DNA from 3 places in the Shivajiella indica genome. Region 3 is predicted to be linked to each of the others. Evidence: riboswitches for the same ligand, from Rfam matches in the RefSeq annotation. Region 3 holds a riboswitch; each other region holds the start of a gene.
The links. A riboswitch is a leader RNA that binds a small molecule or an ion and turns the genes downstream of it on or off. The one in region 3 is predicted to bind S-adenosylmethionine.
Positions count from the first base shown of each region.

Region 1: another riboswitch for S-adenosylmethionine. It lies ahead of ACFSKV_RS17455 (homocysteine S-methyltransferase family protein); the one in region 3 lies ahead of ACFSKV_RS15410 (O-acetylhomoserine aminocarboxypropyltransferase/cysteine synthase family protein).
Region 2: another riboswitch for S-adenosylmethionine. It lies ahead of ACFSKV_RS17230 (trans-sulfuration enzyme family protein); the one in region 3 lies ahead of ACFSKV_RS15410 (O-acetylhomoserine aminocarboxypropyltransferase/cysteine synthase family protein).

Region 1 is NZ_JBHUIV010000025.1:250,878-255,125, reverse strand. Features, by position in the region: gene ACFSKV_RS17465 (hypothetical protein) at 1-816, shown strand, start outside; gene ACFSKV_RS17460 (RidA family protein) at 821-1,375, opposite strand; SAM riboswitch class I at 1,550-1,651, shown strand; gene ACFSKV_RS17455 (homocysteine S-methyltransferase family protein) at 1,707-2,750, shown strand; gene metH (methionine synthase) at 2,743-4,248, shown strand, end outside.
Region 2 is NZ_JBHUIV010000025.1:190,120-194,367, forward strand. Features, by position in the region: gene ACFSKV_RS17220 (50S ribosomal protein L25/general stress protein Ctc) at 1-546, shown strand, start outside; gene pth (aminoacyl-tRNA hydrolase) at 636-1,196, shown strand; SAM riboswitch class I at 1,362-1,465, shown strand; gene ACFSKV_RS17230 (trans-sulfuration enzyme family protein) at 1,702-2,871, shown strand; gene ACFSKV_RS17235 (serpin family protein) at 2,957-4,204, shown strand; gene ACFSKV_RS17240 (hypothetical protein) at 4,205-4,248, shown strand, end outside.
Region 3 is NZ_JBHUIV010000020.1:287,901-292,148, reverse strand. Features, by position in the region: gene ACFSKV_RS15425 (amidohydrolase family protein) at 1-672, shown strand, start outside; gene ACFSKV_RS15420 (YbjQ family protein) at 733-1,059, shown strand; gene ACFSKV_RS15415 (DUF4097 family beta strand repeat-containing protein) at 1,052-2,044, opposite strand; SAM riboswitch class I at 2,347-2,456, shown strand; gene ACFSKV_RS15410 (O-acetylhomoserine aminocarboxypropyltransferase/cysteine synthase family protein) at 2,628-3,935, shown strand; gene ACFSKV_RS15405 (homoserine O-acetyltransferase family protein) at 4,016-4,248, shown strand, end outside.

The DNA.
Region 1 (4,248 bases), on a different contig from region 3:
AATCTGTCAGGATTTTTAACGGAATTTGGATTTCACATGAGTTATGATGTCCCCATCCCAGGTAGAGATGAAGCATTGGCCTTAATTGCAAAATTTGGCTATTCATTCAGTCCACTTGAAGATTCATGGAAATTAAATGGGATCAGTTTTAATACGCTACAATCCGGGGCCTTTTTTAAGATTGGAGCTGGCTTGACATTACCTGATTACAACTATTTTTATAAGGATGCAGCCTTGGGGGCACATATCTTTTATGGCGTGCATTTTACAAGTCCTGATGCACTTAACAGGCATTTGGTTGACAATGGATTACAGCCATTCTCGGGTAAACCAAGCAATTGGGGCCTGAAAGTGTTGGGTTATAGCAAAAATTTAATGTATGGGATAGACTTTTTCAATCTTGGTTTAGGCGGAAAGGCAAGTGATACCCAATCCCATACCTTAAGTAGCATCCGTGTTTATGCAAATGGAGGCCTTAAATTTTTGGATTTAAGAAACCTTGAAATGGGTGCTTTGGCAGGATTGGGTTTTGGGAACCTGAGATACACAATTACCTATGACAATAAGCCGGATTTCCCAAGATTGTTTGAAGAACCTGATTACGATGGTTATCTAAGAACTTATGGTGCCATGGCCAAACCAGAGCTTTTCATTACCTATGGCATTCCACTAAACCAAAAAAATGCCTTTGATTTGGTTTTAGGTGCACATTCAGGATATGAAATCGCATTGAGTCCTTACAATCTTGCAGGCTTATCTATGTTCAAATATATGGCTAATCCTTACCTTCAATTCAGTGTTGGAATCAGGCTTTGAGTTTTTAATCTTCAACCTCAACAATAACCTCGATTTCCACTGCAATATTCATAGGCAGGGCATTCATGCCGACTGCAGATCGGGCATGTTTTCCTTTTTCTCCAAAAACTTCTACCATTAAATCGGAAAAACCATTGATTACCTGAGGTTGCTGGGTAAATTCCGGGCTACAATTTACCATACCCAGGACTTTTACAATTCTTTTTACTTTATTTAAGTCACCCAATTCTGATTTTAAAACAGCGAGTTGAGCAATTCCAACCAATTTTGCAGCCTCTCTACCTTCTTCTATACTTAAATCTTCTCCGACTTTTCCTGTTATATAAGAACCATCAGGTAGTCCAGGTCCTTTTCCTGACAAAAAAAGCAGATTTCCAACTCTTACAGCATTCACATAATTGGCAACAGGAGAGCTGGCTTCCGGCAAAGTAATCCCCAATTCTTCCAGTTTTTTTTCTGCATTCCAAGTACTGGTTTTTTCAATGGTTGATGAAGTTGTGTTTTCATTGGAACAACTTAAAAGTACTGGCAAAATAAAAGCAAGAATAAGTCTTTTCATGGTTTAGGATTTTATTTTTGCCCAAAATAAGAGAGTTAATTGTTAATTCAAACAAAGAGGTGAAACATTGAAATATCTATAATTATTTTAGCGCTTATGGGAGTTTTCAATGTAAAAACTGATAATTTTTAGAAAATTGTAATAATTTTAATTTTTTGAGATTAACTTTGAACTTGCTTATCGAGAAAGACTGAGGGATGGGCCCTGTGAAGTCTTAGCAACCTGAATAAACAAGGTGCTAATTCCCATTCCGGAAACGCCGGAAAAAGATGAGCGGAAGAATTTCATTTTCATCCGGTTTGACTCGCATAAGCTTTTATCTGATAATGTAATGAACAGAAGCGAGTTATTACTTTCCTTAGCCAAGAAAAAAATCCTGATTTTGGATGGTGCCATGGGCACCATGATCCAACGGTATAAACTTTCAGAAGAAGACTTCAGGACCCCTGAATTGGCTAATCACCCCAAACCTCTTAAAGGCAATAATGATTTATTGTCCCTTTCAAAACCTGAAATCATCAAGGCCATACATGCTGCCTATTTGGAAGCAGGATCCGATATCATTGAAACCAATACATTCAGCGGCACTTCTATTGCTCAGGAGGACTATGGTCTACGGCACTTAGCCTATGATATAAATTTCCATTCTGCTAAAATTGCCAGAAAGGTTGCTGATGAATTTACTGCTAAAAATCCGGAAAAACCCCGATTTGTTGCAGGTGCTTTGGGACCGACAAATAAAACAGCCTCAATTTCCCCAGATGTGAACGATCCGGGTTTTAGGGCAATAACATTTGATCAATTGTCAGAAGCATACAAGGAACAGGTAAGAGGACTTTTGGATGGAGGAGCTGATATTTTATTGGTGGAGACTATTTTTGATACCTTAAATGCGAAAGCAGCATTATTTGCCATTCAGGAAGTTTTTGAAGAAAGGGGGCTTCCTTTAAGTCCCGAGGAAGGGGGAATTCCTGTAATGATTTCTGGAACCATTACTGATGCATCAGGAAGAACACTATCGGGTCAGAATACTGAAGCTTTCCTGATTTCGGTTTCCCATGTTCCTTTGTTTAGTGTAGGGCTGAACTGTGCGCTCGGAGCAAAGGAATTAAGACCGTATTTAAAAGTAATTGCTGACAATGCTCCTTTTTATGTTTCTGCTTACCCCAATGCCGGATTACCCAATGAATTTGGTCTGTATGATCAAGGAGCAGAAGAAATGGCCAACCAAATAGAGGAATTTCTGAAGGAAGGCCATGTCAATATCCTAGGAGGTTGTTGTGGTACTACGCCAGAACATATTGCTGCAATTGCAAAAATTGCAGAAAAGTATCAGCCTAGAAAATTAGAATTCGAGCAGAAAGAAGATGAGTAAAATCCAACAATCTAACCTATTAAAACTTTCTGGTTTAGAACCTTTGGTTTTTTCCCCAGAAATCAATTTTGTTAATATTGGTGAGCGGACCAATGTGACCGGATCTAAAAAATTTGCAAGGCTCATTTTGAACGGACAATATGATGAAGCGCTTGAAATTGCTCTGGATCAAGTCAGGGGAGGCGCGCAGATTTTAGATGTCTGCATGGATGAAGGCATGTTGGATGGGGTCGCGGCCATGCAGAAATTTTTAAACCTGATTGCCTCTGAGCCTGAAATAAGCAGAATTCCTATTATGATTGACTCATCCCGCTGGGAAATTATTTTGGCAGGTCTGAAATGTATTCAGGGAAAAGGGATTGTTAATTCCATTAGTTTGAAGAATGGAGAGGAAGAATTTATTCACCAGGCAAAAACCATCAAAAAATTTGGAGCTGCTGTGGTAGTAATGGCTTTTGATGAGGGAGGTCAGGCTGATACTTATCAGAGAAGAATTGATATCTGCAAGAGGAGTTATGATATCTTGGTCAAAATAGTCAGTTTTAACCCTCAGGATATTATTTTTGACCCAAACATTTTTCCAGTAGCTACCGGTATGGAAGAACACAGGAAAAATGCACTTGATTTTTTTCACGCCACTCAATGGATCAAACAAAATTTACCTGGGGCCAAGGTCAGCGGAGGAGTAAGTAATGTTAGTTTCTCCTTTAGAGGTAACAATCCGGTAAGAGAAGCGATGCATGCGGCTTTTCTTTACCATGCCATTCAACATGGAATGGATATGGGTATCGTCAATCCTACCATGTTGGAAGTCTATGATGATATTCCAAAAGACCTTCTTAAAAAAGTTGAAGATGTTCTTTTTGACAGGTCTGATGATGCGACTGAAACATTATTGGCTTTTGCAGAAACTGTCAAATCAGATGAAAAAAAGGAAACTGTTACAGAGACATGGAGATCCGATCCGGTTGAAAAAAGAATTGAACATGCACTTGTAAAAGGAGTCATAGATTATATTATAGAGGATACCGAAGAGGCAAGGTTAAAGTATCAAAACCCATTGAAGGTAATTGAAGGTCCATTAATGGATGGTATGAATGTAGTAGGAGACTTATTTGGAGAAGGTAAAATGTTTCTTCCACAGGTGGTAAAGTCTGCTAGGGTGATGAAGAAGGCCGTCGCATATTTGGAACCGTTTATGCCTAAGATTGGTGATATAGGGTTTAATGCAGAGCAAAGCAGTATCAAGAAAATTTTACTGGCAACAGTAAAAGGCGATGTACATGATATTGGGAAGAATATTGTAGGAGTGGTATTGGCGTGTAATAGTTATCAGATCATTGATTTGGGTGTGATGGTCGATGCGCAGAAGATTATTGATGAGGCGGTAAAGAACAAAGTAGATATCATAGGGTTGAGTGGTTTGATTACCCCATCTTTGGATGAGATGGTTTATGTAGCTTCAGAAATGGAAAGACAGGGTTTAAAAATTCCACTT
Region 2 (4,248 bases), on a different contig from region 3:
AAAAGAGCAAATCTCGATGGTGCAGAACTTAAGCAGATCCGCGAGGAAGGTAGTGTTCCTTGTGTTGTTTATGGTCCGGCTATCAAAGAGCAGATTCACTTCCACTCTCCTGCCATTCTTTTCAGAGACCTGATCTACACTCCGGATGTGCACATGGTTGACCTGAATGTAGAAGGACAAAAAATGAAGGCTGTATTGAAAGATGCCCAGTTCCATCCAGTATCAGAAGTATTGTTGCACGCTGACTTCTTGGCTTTCAGCGAAGACAGACCAATCAAATTTGAAGTGCCGGTTGAGATTGTTGGTACCTCTCCAGGTATCCAAAAAGGTGGTAAACTGGAAATCAAAACCAGAAAATTATCAGTTAAAGGCTTGGCAGCTAATCTACCTGATAAAGTTATTGTTGATATCTCAAATTTGGACCTAGGCAAGTCCTTCAAAGTTGGCGAATTACAGGTTGAAGGTTTCGAAATTTTAACCAGCCCCAATGTTTCTATTGTTACCATAGGTATTCCAAGAGCACTTAGAGGTAAAAAAGGCGAGTAATCCCGATTTTAAATACGATAAATTAAAATCCTGCTTAGACCTTAAGCAGGATTTTTTATTTTTGCCCAATTCTATCAAATCAATTATTCATGAAATACCTTATTGTTGGACTTGGCAACATTGGACCGGAATATGAACTGACCCGTCACAACGTGGGTTTTCTTACTATGGACCGCTTGGCAGACAAGCAAAGGGTAGAATGGAAAAGCGATCGTCTGGCATTTACTTCCCATTTCAAATATAAAAGCAGGCAGATTTACCTGATCAAGCCCACCACCTACATGAACCTATGTGGGAAGGCTGTAAATTATTGGATGAAAGAACTCAATATTCCCAAAGAAAATATCCTGGTCATTGTTGATGATGTGGCATTACCCTTTGGGAGCTTGAGAATGAGAGGAAAGGGTTCCGCAGCAGGACATAATGGGTTAAAAAATATTGAAGCCATTTGTGGCGGTCAGGATTATCCGAGGCTGAGATTCGGTATTGGAGATGATTTTCCCAAAGGGAAACAGGTAGAATACGTACTAGGTAGGTGGAGTCAAAAAGAAATTGATGAACTACCAATTTTCATGGATAAAGCCATTGAAATGATTCTTAGCTTTTGCACGGTAGGGATTAATATGACGATGACGCAGTTTAATGATTAAGTTTTGTACAAAGTACTATGTGCCATGTGAAATCAGCATCTAGTATGATTTAAAAGAAGTTCTGAATTAAACTTAATCTAGTATCATAAAACTTTAATACTTTAAAAAGCCAAAAATTTGCTTTTATAATAACCCTGGTTTTACTTTGTAGCACTTCAGTTTACTGATTTATAAAGAAGAGGTGAGAGAACAGGCTCTATGATCCTCTGGCAACCACCCTAATCCTTAGGAAAGGTGCCAAAACCTGCCCAAAAAGGGGACTATAAATTAGATGATATGCCAAGAATAAAATACTGTTGTACCAAGTACCATGTACCATTTACCAAGACTTGGAAAATAGCGCGTTTTCAATATAAATTTTTCAGATTTTATAATCTCCGGATTTACCTTAGCACTGATTTTATCTTAAGAGATGGAGGTCTTTTAATGGCCAGGTCTATGCCCTTATTCAGTTTATATTTTAATCAACCCAACATGTTATTCACTAATAAATCAAACATCTAATATGCCCCATTTTGAAACCGAGGCCATCAGGCTCAGTAGTGCCAAATCCAATCAAAGAGAGCATTCTTCTCCCATTTACCTGACTTCCTCTTTTACCTTTGAAAGTGCGGAAGAAGCAAGGCAGATGTTTGCAGATGAAGTTGAAGGAAATATTTATTCCAGGTATTCCAATCCCAATACTGCTGAGTTGATTCAAAAAGTCTGTGCCGCAGAAGGAGCTGAGGATGGAATTACTACTGCTTCAGGAATGGCCGCAATGTTTGGAAGCATCGCGGCATTGCTCCAACAAGGAGATCATATATTGGCCTCACGATCTCTATTCGGTTCTACGCATCAACTCCTGACCAAGTTATTCCCAAAATGGGGAATTAGTTCCACTTATGGGGACATTTCAGACATTGGAAACTGGGAAAAGTTAGTACGCCCCAATACCAAAATGCTATTTATTGAGACCCCCTCCAATCCAGGACTTGAAATCATTGACCTGGAATGGGCGGGCCAATTTGCAACTGCTCATAACTTGATTTTGGTTGTAGACAATTGCTTTGCTACACCTTATCTCCAGCAACCTGCAAAATGGGGAGCCCATATCGTTACCCATTCTGCAACCAAATACATTGACGGTCAGGGAAGGGTCTTGGGGGGCTTGATTCTGGGCCATAAAAAACTCATTGAGGAAGTAACCTTTTTTGCAAGGCATACCGGCCCATCTATGTCTCCCTTTAATGCATGGATTCTTTCCAAAAGCATGGAAACACTTGCCATCCGCATGGACAGACATTGTTCCAATGCGCTGGCAGTGGCAAAATATTTTCAAAACAGTAAGGATCTGGAATTTGTAAAGTATCCCTTTCTCCCCTCCCACCCCCAATTTCATCTGGCTAAAAAACAAATGAAATATGGAGGAGGTATTGTAACCCTTACTTTAAAAGGAGGAATATACAGAGCTCAGAAATTTATTGACAACCTGCAAATGATATCAATCACACCTAATTTGGGAGACAGTAGAAGTATTGTGACCCATCCGGCCACTACAACCCACAGTAAACTCAGCACCGAAGAAAGAGAAAAAGTTGGAATTACCGATGGTCTGATCCGGATATCCGTAGGCTTGGAACATCAGGATGATATCATTCAGGACATTGAAATGGCTTTGAATAAATCAAGGTGACAAAAAGACTAAATTATTATGGACATATGTAGCGGAAAAGTAATTTTTCACGTCTTAATATTATAGATAATCAAATACTTAAGCCATGAAAAATCTATTTTTATCTCTGAGCATTCTATTTCTATTAGCCGCATCTTGCAATCCCATGCAGAACACTGATATTGGACCTATGGAAGCCAACGTCAGACAAATGTCAGCAAGCGAGACTGAAATGGTCCAAAGCAATGCTGAATTCGCTATTCGTTTTTTCCAGGAAATGGAAAAAGAAAATTTGGACAATTATTTTACTGGACCTTTTAGCATCCACCAAGCCCTTTCCATGGCCATGAATGGAAATGAAGGTAATGTGCTTCAGGAATTTTTGGATGTCCTTGCCTTTTATGGTTTAAGTGAGGAAGAAGCGAATCAAGCTGTCCAAAGTCTGACAGAATATTTGATGAATGTGGATTCCAAAGTAAAAGTGAATATAGCAAATGGGATTTGGTACAGGGAAGGGCTTCAAGTAAAGGCATCATTCAAGGATGCCATGAACACCTATTATAATGCCAATGTAAGTGCATTGGATTTTGGCCAACCCAATGCGCATCAGATCATTAACAATTGGATTGCTTCCCAGACCAATGACCTCATCAAAGATATCTTGGATGGAATCCCAGGAGATGCTGTCATGTACCTTGTCAATGCCATATATTTCAAAGGAGATTGGAAATATCAATTTGACCCTAAAAACACAAAAAAAGAAGCATTTTATCCTGAAAATGGCGGCAGTGTAGAAGTAGATATGATGGATTCTTCCGTCAAAATCAAAATGCACATCGGAGGCAATGGCAAGGTGAATTACTATGAAATTCCTTACAGTACAGGTCAATACCAAATGGCTGTCATTCAGCCAAAAAACGGCAATCTTAACGACATAGTCTCTGAAATTACACCTGAAAACCTGAACCAATGGTCAAAAAATTCCTTTGAAAGTGAAGTTGTCCTTAAAATGCCCAAGTTTAAAATCAAGCATAAAATCAACAACCTAAAAGAACAATTAATTGCCATGGGATTGGTGCAGGCATTTACTCCCAATCAGGGAAATTTCACGAAAATATTTGAAGGTGATCTACCGCCTTTAATGATTTCACGAGTTATTCATGAAGCATTGATAGAGGTGGATGAAAAGGGAACAGAAGCCGCAGCAGCTACTGTGGTGGAAATAGTTATGACTTCTATGCCAGCCGGACCCACTCGTATAACTTTAGATAAACCCTTCTATTTTTTGATCAAAGAAAAAAATTCTGGGGCCATTCTCTTTATGGGAAAATTAGGAAATCCTGGCTTGCTTTAAATGACAACTAATTATAAGATCGGGACACGGATTGTGGTATTTTC
Region 3 (4,248 bases):
GAAATATGGGAAAGAGCTGAGACATATTATAAACTTCAAACGGCCAATGCCGAATTGCAATACTATCCTGAAATGGAACAGTTGGCCAAAGTGATAGGTGGTCAGCTACCTCTCTTGGTTGAAGTCAATGCAGCCTCAGATATCCTTGATGCCATTGCATGGCTAAAGTCCAAAAATATCAAGGCTATATTAACCGGTGTGGCTGAAGGATGGAGAGTTGCAGATAAAATTGCAGAAGCCAAATTCCCGGTGATTACCGGCCCCATGCTTTCAATTCCAACAAGACAATCAGATAGATTTGATGCTTCTTATACCAACCCGGGAAAAATGGCAAAAGCAGGTGTAAAAGTGGTAATCCGATCAAATGATGCTGAAAATACCAGAAACTTACCCTTTAATGCTGGCTTTGCTGCGGCTTATGGTATGGGAAAAGAAGAGGCACTCAAAGCAGTTACCATCAATGCGGCAGAAGTATTTGGCATTGCGGATAAAATGGGTTCCATAGAGGAAGGGAAAGATGCTACATTATTGGTCTCCACCGGAGATCCATTCGAAACAAAAACCCAAATCAGACATGTCTTCATCGAAGGATATAGAATTCCAATGAGCAACAGGCATATTAAACTGTATCAGGAATTTTTGGAAAGATCACCGGGTTTGGAAAAAAACTAAAAGTAAATTATGTTTAAACCGCAGTCAAAATTGACTGCGGTTTTTATTTAGATATCAGTTATGATCGTAAGTACAACAAACCAACTTGAAGGTTATAAAATCACTTCCTATTTAGGAATAGTTTCAGGAGAAACTATCATTGGAGCCAATGTATTTAAAGATTTCTTTGCCAGTATCACCGACATAGTCGGTGGCCGTTCGGGGGCTTATGAACGCGTTTTAAGAGAAGCAAAAGCAACTGCCATGGCAGAAATGGAAATGCAGGCCAAAGCATTTGGAGCCAATGCGGTTATCGGAATCGATCTGGATTACGAAACTATACGTGATGGAATGCTGATGGTCACTGCTGCAGGTACGGCCGTGAAAATTGAAAAAATCATTAATTGACAATTTCAATCTTACCGGAACTCACTTCACCCCTGATGGTATTAGCGGAACCATTATTGATGTTCAATGTCCCTGAGGATTGGGCATCCCCTACCCTTACTGTTCCGCTACCGGCAGTTATGTTATAATTATAATCCATAAGGTTGCTGAAAGTCTGAATATAAATATTTCCAGAGGAAGCTTTCAGGTTGGTCTGCGGGCTTAGTCCTGAATTTGTAGCAAATAATTGTCCGGAAGAAACATTGATCTGACCAATGGATTTGACATTGGTCATTTCAATTTTTCCTGAACTTATATTCGATTTTACCGATCCGTTAATATCAATAAATGCAATTTGTCCAGAGGATCCTTCTCCCTCTACATCACCGTCTATTCTTACCAAATCCAACTTCCCTGAAGCTATTGTAGCTTTTACCAAGCCGGTAATATCCTCAACTCTCCCTGAACCGGAGGAAACAATCAAGGAAATTTTTGGGCTTGTAATGTTTCTGCCACTTATGGTTCCTGACCCCACATTAAGTTCGATTTCTGTGGCTACCACATTGTGGGCATCTACACTTCCTGAACCTGCTTCAAGATCCAGCTTCATATTTCTGGGACCTGTGAGTTTGATATAGCCTTCTCCTTTTGCACCTCCACTAAAAAGGCGGCTATTGGTTTCGATGAACACCTGAAGGGTGCTACCAACAATTCGGTATTTCACCTCATACTTTTTATCAGAATTAGACCTTAAAACTGCATCCAGGTTCAAGACCTGCTTTCCACTTTCACCGATATACTGGACATCCATGAAGGCTCCATCAACTTCCACTTCGGTAATACCTTCAAAGTCCTGGTTTAATTCAGAGACCACTGTAAGATCATCGCCCAGACAGCTGCTAAGAAACATCAGGGATCCTAAAAGAAATACCTGTGTGAAAATCAGATTTATTTTTTTATTTGATAGAATGGATGTAAACCCTCTGGAAACTAGCGAACTTTTCATACAATTATTAATTCATTTTTTTTCTATATTCCACCAAACGAATGCCAATTTTTTCCATCTGATTTGCTTCCAAACAATTATTTTTCAAAAAGGTCGCAAAAATCTTGAATGGCAGATGATTAGCTCAGTCCATTTTTTATTTATTATCCCAAGCATCAGGAACATAGTATTGAAAGTCCATTTTTGAACACTATTACGCTTCAATGAACAGAAAAATCACTGCAAATAAAAAACAATTAATCCTTGCAATTATTAATCCTCTCTTCTTAATTTGCATCATCCTTTCACTTTTATCGTGTAGGGATTTATAAAGAAGAGGTTAGAGACAGGCTCGAAGACCCTCTGGCAACCTGGAAAATCCAAGGTGCCAATTCCTGCCAATTGTACCTATTGTCAATTGGAAATATAAATTCTGAACAACATGAGCATTCCTTTCTTGCTTTGCAAAAATTCCCTTTCTAATTTGTGCTTAAATACTTCTGAGATTAGCATTCCAATGCATGTTTTGGAATTTCCCCCAGTACTTGTTTCATATACAAGAGTTATTTAATTATTTAATTTTCACTTCTAAACCACTAAAATCATGTCCAATTATCGCTTTGAAACGCTTCAGCTTCATGCAGGGCACACCCCGGATTCCGCCACGAATTCCAGAGCTGTACCAATTTATCAGACTAGCTCCTATATTTTTAATTCTGCAGAGCATGGAGCTAACTTATTTGCCTTGAAAGAATTCGGAAACATATATACCCGGATTATGAATCCCACTACTGATGTTTTTGAACAAAGGGTAGCTGCATTGGAAGGCGGGGTTGCTGCTTTGGCAACTGCTTCAGGTCAGGCAGCCCAATTTCTGGCATTGAATAATATTCTACAGGTAGGTGAAAATTTTGTTTCTACATCATTTCTTTATGGAGGTACTTACAATCAGTTTAAAGTTGCGTTTAAAAGAATAGGAATAGAAGCAAGGTTTGCCAAAGGGGATAACCCTTCTGATTTTGAAAAGTTGATTGATAATAAAACCAAGGCCATTTACCTAGAGACGATAGGGAATCCGGAATTCAACATTCCTGATTTTGAAGCGATTGCCAAACTTGCCCAAAAACATGATATTCCTTTGATTGTGGATAATACATTTGGTGCGGGCGGTTATCTTTTCCAACCCTTAAAACATGGGGCCAATATTGTGACTGCCTCTGCCACAAAATGGATAGGAGGACATGGAACTTCCATTGGTGGGATTATTGTAGATGGCGGCAACTATAATTGGGGAAATGGAAAGTTTCCTCAATTTACCGAACCGTCTGAAGGATATCATGGGTTAAAATTTTGGGAAATCTTTGGGGAAAACAATCCATTAGGTCTTCCCAATATTGCCTTTGCCATTAGGGCAAGGGTGGAAGGCTTAAGAGATTTTGGCCCTGCACTGAGTCCATTTAATTCTTTCCTATTAATTCAGGGGCTGGAAACCCTCTCTTTGCGTGTACAAAAAACAGTTGATAATGCACTGGCTATTGCGGAATGGTTGGAAAAACACCCCAAAGTAAAAAAGGTCAATTACCCTGGATTAAAATCTTCCCCTTATCATTCCCTTGCCTTGAAATATCTGCCCAATGGATTTGGAGGTGTTCTCAGCTTTGAACTGAAAGGAGATAAGGAAGGAACAACCCAGTTTATCAATAACTTAAAATTGATTTCCCACTTGGCCAATGTGGGTGATGCCAAAACACTTATAATACAACCTTCAGCCACTACCCACCAACAATTATCTGAAGAAGAGCAACTGGCTGCCGGAGTAAGCCCTACCCTTTTGCGCCTCTCTTTGGGAATTGAGCATATAGAAGATATCAAAGAAGACCTACAGCAGGCCTTTAATAATTTAAAAGTTTAACTATCAAACCTTTTGGACATTTGGGGCCATTCAATTCCAGGATGGTCCCAAAAATTAAAAAGTAAAATCAGTGGGAAGCAATGAATTTGAGGAGTAATTATTTGATTATCGATATGGCGCAGGAAACCTACAAACATGAAGGTATTTTGGAACTTGAATCAGGGGAGAACTTACAAGGTTTTCAACTTGCCTACACCACACAAGGGCATTTGACAACAGAAAAAGACAATGTAGTCTGGGTAATCCATGCACTTACCGGTGATGCCAATGTAAACGATTGGTGGAATGGTCTTGTGGGAGAAGATAAGTTTTA